Regions from separate parts of the Pantoea sp. SO10 genome, predicted to be linked through region 1. Evidence: predicted binding sites of a transcription regulator. Region 1 holds the regulator's gene; the other holds the start of a gene.
The links. Region 1 encodes Fur, which represses iron uptake genes when iron is present. Its sites were predicted from a motif close to ATAATAATGAGAACNACTATCAA; they were not measured.
Positions count from the first base shown of each region.

Region 2: the regulator Fur is predicted to act here: its motif matches at 917-939, upstream of entS (enterobactin transporter EntS).

Region 1 is NZ_CP040095.1:1,246,877-1,249,079, reverse strand. Features, by position in the region: gene fldA (flavodoxin FldA) at 1-438, shown strand, start outside; gene fur (ferric iron uptake transcriptional regulator) at 793-1,242, shown strand; gene FCN45_RS05735 (hypothetical protein) at 1,303-1,698, opposite strand; gene glnS (glutamine--tRNA ligase) at 1,935-2,203, opposite strand, start outside.
Region 2 is NZ_CP040095.1:537,370-539,572, forward strand. Features, by position in the region: gene entS (enterobactin transporter EntS) at 1-846, opposite strand, end outside; gene fepD (Fe(3+)-siderophore ABC transporter permease) at 988-1,977, shown strand; gene fepG (iron-enterobactin ABC transporter permease) at 1,974-2,203, shown strand, end outside.

The sequences.
Region 1 (2,203 bases):
GAAGTGCATGACATTGCTAAGAGCACCAAAGAAGATCTCGAAGCGTTCGACATCCTGCTGCTGGGTATCCCAACCTGGTATTACGGCGAAGCGCAGTGTGACTGGGATGATTTCTTCCCGACGCTGGAAGAGATTGATTTCAATGGCAAGCTGGTAGCGCTGTTTGGTTGTGGCGATCAGGAAGATTACGCCGAGTACTTCTGTGATGCGATGGGCACTATTCGTGACATCATTGAGCCGAATGGTGCGGTGATCGTCGGTCACTGGCCAACCGAAGGCTATCACTTCGAAGCCTCTAAAGGCCTGGCCGATGACAAAAACTTCCTTGGTTTGGCCATTGACGAAGACCGTCAGCCGGAATTGACCAACGAACGCGTTGAGAAGTGGGTGAAGCAGATCTTTGATGAGCTGCAGCTGAAAGAGATTATTGAAGCTTAATTCCCTGCTCAGCCCGATGTGCGCACTGCCTCACATCGGGTAACGGAATTTCCTATAAAAATAATAGCTACGGTTTTTTAACTTTTCCCCGCAAATCTGTAGAATACCCGCAATGGTCATCCGCTTATTCCTCTGGCAGTAGAATGAGGCTGAGTGAAATGGAATCCAAAACCCAAGCGTCTTGAAGACGTTAGTGACGATATCCTTACAACCTTTGGTGATTAAGGACGTTGCCTTGGTTTTCATTTCACTGCTTGAGTTCTATAATGAGACGCAAATGAGAATGCGCGTTGACCTAAACATTCAAGGCCCCTGCGCCGCAAGTGATTAGCAAAGTAACAGGACAATATCCGCATGACTGACAACAACTCCGCATTGAAGAAGGCTGGCCTGAAAGTCACGCTACCCAGACTGAAAATTCTGGAAGTGCTTCAGGGACCCGGCCCAGAGTCCCATCACGTCAGTGCGGAAGATTTGTATAAGCGCCTGATTGATATGGGCGAAGAGATTGGTCTGGCAACGGTGTATCGCGTTCTTAACCAGTTTGACGACGCGGGCATCGTAACCCGTCACAACTTCGAAGGCGGTAAATCTGTCTTCGAACTGACTCAGCAGCATCACCACGATCACTTGATCTGCCTGGATTGTGGCAAAGTTATCGAATTCAGCGATGAATCAATCGAAACGCGTCAGCGTGAAATTGCCACTCGCCACGGCATTAAGCTCAGCAACCACAGCCTGTACCTGTACGGTCATTGTGCTCTGGGAGACTGCCGCGAAGACGATACGCTCCACGATAAGTAATTGAGTGTGCTATGCAGTATAAAAAAACCGGCGCTTGAGCCGGTTTTTTTATGCCTGTAATCAGGCGACAAGCGTTTCCTGCAGGTAGCGCCAGCGCGGAATGGCGGTGCTGCAATCCAATACCGCCAGTGAAATGCGGCTCTGATTGATGCCGTTCATCATCTGTAATTCACGATACTGAATCGTCACTTCCTCGCTTTGCTGCGAGATGATGGCGTGCTCACTGGTGGCAATGCGCATGCCTTCACGCTGCCCCTGTAACTGGCGAAACAGCACTTCCATTTCATTGAGGTCCAATCGTTTGCCTTGCGGCGTGACCATTTTGAACTCGGGATGAAAGTGCGATAAAAACAGATCAATGCTGTCGTCACTGCCTTCCGCCTGATTGAAAATACGTTCAATAAGCTGATGTAAAACCACCACGCTATGCCTGGCTTCCTGGGCGAGAGTTGTCATTTTTTTTCCTTAGATAAGCCGCAGAGCACCGTCTGAGAGCGCATAGCCTACCTGAAAAAAAGTTTTTCACACTGCCAAATGGGTTAATTTTTCTAAAGTCAGAATAGTCGCAAATAGGGAATTAATGGCTCGTTGAGGGCGTGCAGCATAAAAGGTCGTATCTGGCCAAATAGAGATAATAAAAAAGGGCGATTGCTCGCCCTTTCATGATCTTATCGTGCTCGCGACTAAAAATATTAATCGCCGATTTTTGCCCAGGTGTCACGCAAACCCACGGTGCGGTTAAACACCAGCCTGGAGGGCTGTGAATAGACGCTATCAGCACAGAAATAGCCTTCGCGTTCGAACTGGTACGGTGCCATCGGATCGGCTGCACGTAAGCCAGGCTCAACGAAGCCCTGTTTGATTTCCAGTGAGTTTGGGTTGATGGTGGTGAGGAAATCCTCAGCCGCGCCCGGATTTGGCACACTGAACAGACGATCGTACAGGCGGAATTCCGCTGGCA
Region 2 (2,203 bases), 710 kb from region 1:
TTTCAGTTTACCGCTGGTGAACGCGCCGATAGCTGCGCCGAGCGGCACGGCGGCATACATCAGGCCAAGCTGGTCAGCGCTAACAGACCAATGCGGCGCGAGTGACGGATAGAGCACGCGCACCGCGCTGGCCAGCGTGACTAATGCGCCAATCAGCGCCACCATGCCGACAATAGGACTGGCGAAAAGAAACTGCACGCCAGCTGCGAGGGATTTCAGCGGATGTTCACGCGGTTGTGGCGGCGGCGGCAAAGTGGGCAATTTCAGCAGCGTTAACACGGTAAGTAAGGTGCCAAAGGCAGCGAGTGCGTAGTTCCACGTCACGTCGCCGTGAGCAATCACCAGACCGGCAATCGCGGGCGATAAAATGGAGCCGAAGCGCACCGTCAACATGGTGATAGCGCCCGCCTGCATAATGTTTTCCCTGCCGACCAGCGCGGGCGTCGCCGCCAGCAGCGCGGTGACGCCAATCGCGCCGAAAAAACCATCCCAGAAACCCAGCAGATAAACCGCGATCAGAGAGGGTTCTGGCAGCGCGGCGTTAATGGCCAGCGCGATAAAACCTAAGCCGCAGGTGGATCGGGCAAACAAAATCAGCTTTTTGCGTTCATAGCGATCCGCCAAAACGCCGCCGGTGAGCAGGCCGATAAACATGCCGGCAGCGGCCAGCGTCACCGCCAAGCCCACCAGCAGCGGTGAATGGGTCATGTGCTGAATCTGCACCGGCACCGCCACAGCGAGCATGCCGAGCGCGACAATCGAGATAAAACGCGCGATAAACACCGCGCGAAAAGCCGGGTGAGTTTTCAGCAGCGAGAGATCGATAAAGTGGGAAGATTTGTTCATGTGTTCGCCTTATTGCACCAATTTTCCTCATCGTCCGCGAGGCGAGTCATGGTAACATAGCTAAACGCGAGTAATAACGATAACCATTATCAAGTTACATCGCGCATGCGACGACGTTGAACAGTGAAGGTTTAGAACGCTATGCGCCAGATTCGTGCATTAGCAGGCTCAGGGATTCTGCTCTTGCTCCTCATTGCGCTCAGCTTAATGCTGGGGGCAAAATCAATACCACTTCCCGATGTTTATCATTCGCTTACCACCTCCTGTCACAGCGCGGAGTGCGTCATTGTGCGTGATGCGCGCCTGCCGCGTACGCTGGCCGGTTTGCTGGCGGGCGTGGCGCTCGGCCTCGCTGGTGCGTTGATGCAGAGCCTGACGCGCAATCCGCTGGCCGATCCCGGCATTCTCGGCGTCAACGCCGGAGCAGGTTTCGCGGTGGTAATTGGCATTGCGCTGTTCGGTGCTGACTCGCCGGTGGATTGGCTCGGCTTCGCCTTTGGCGGCGCGCTGCTGGCGTCCGTGCTGGTGGCGATGACCGGCGCGATTGGCGGCGGGCGTGTCAATCCGGTGCGTCTGACGCTGGCCGGCGTGGCGCTGGGCGCGGTGCTGGAAGGATTAACCTCTGGCCTGTCGCTGCTCAATCCCGACATCTACGATCATCTGCGCTTCTGGCACAGCGGCTCGCTGGATATTCGCAATTTCACCACGCTGCGCACGCTGTTCCCGGCGGTGCTGCTCGGCAGTGTGGTCGCCATTGCGCTATCGCAGGCGCTGAATAGTTTGAGTATGGGTGGCGACATGGCGACCGCGCTCGGCACGCGGGTGGCGCGCACCCAACTGCTTGGCCTGTTGGCGATTGCGCTGCTGTGCGGCGCAGCCACCGCGGCGGTGGGCCCGATTGCCTTTGTCGGTTTAATGACGCCGCACTTTGCCCGCTGGCTGGTGGGCAACGATCACCGCTGGATGCTGCCTGCGACCGCGCTGATCACGCCGATTTTGCTGCTCGCCGCCGATATCCTTGGCCGCCTGCTGGTGGCGGGCGAGCTGCGGGTTTCCATCGTCACGGCGATGCTCGGTGCGCCGATGCTGATTGTGCTGGTGCGCCGTAAATTGGGCCGGGGTGCACTATGACGCGTCGTGTCGGGTTACATGCGCTTTGGCTGCTGTGCGCCTGCGCTCTGCTGGCTTATCTGGCGATGACGCGCGGCGCATTGCAGATCAGCGGTGATCAAATCTGGCAAATTCTGCTCGGGCAGGGCGCCAGCAACGTCAAACTGATCGTGCTGGAATGGCGCTTGCCGCGCGTGCTAATGGCGCTGCTGATTGGTGCGGCGTTAGGCATCAGCGGCGCGATTTT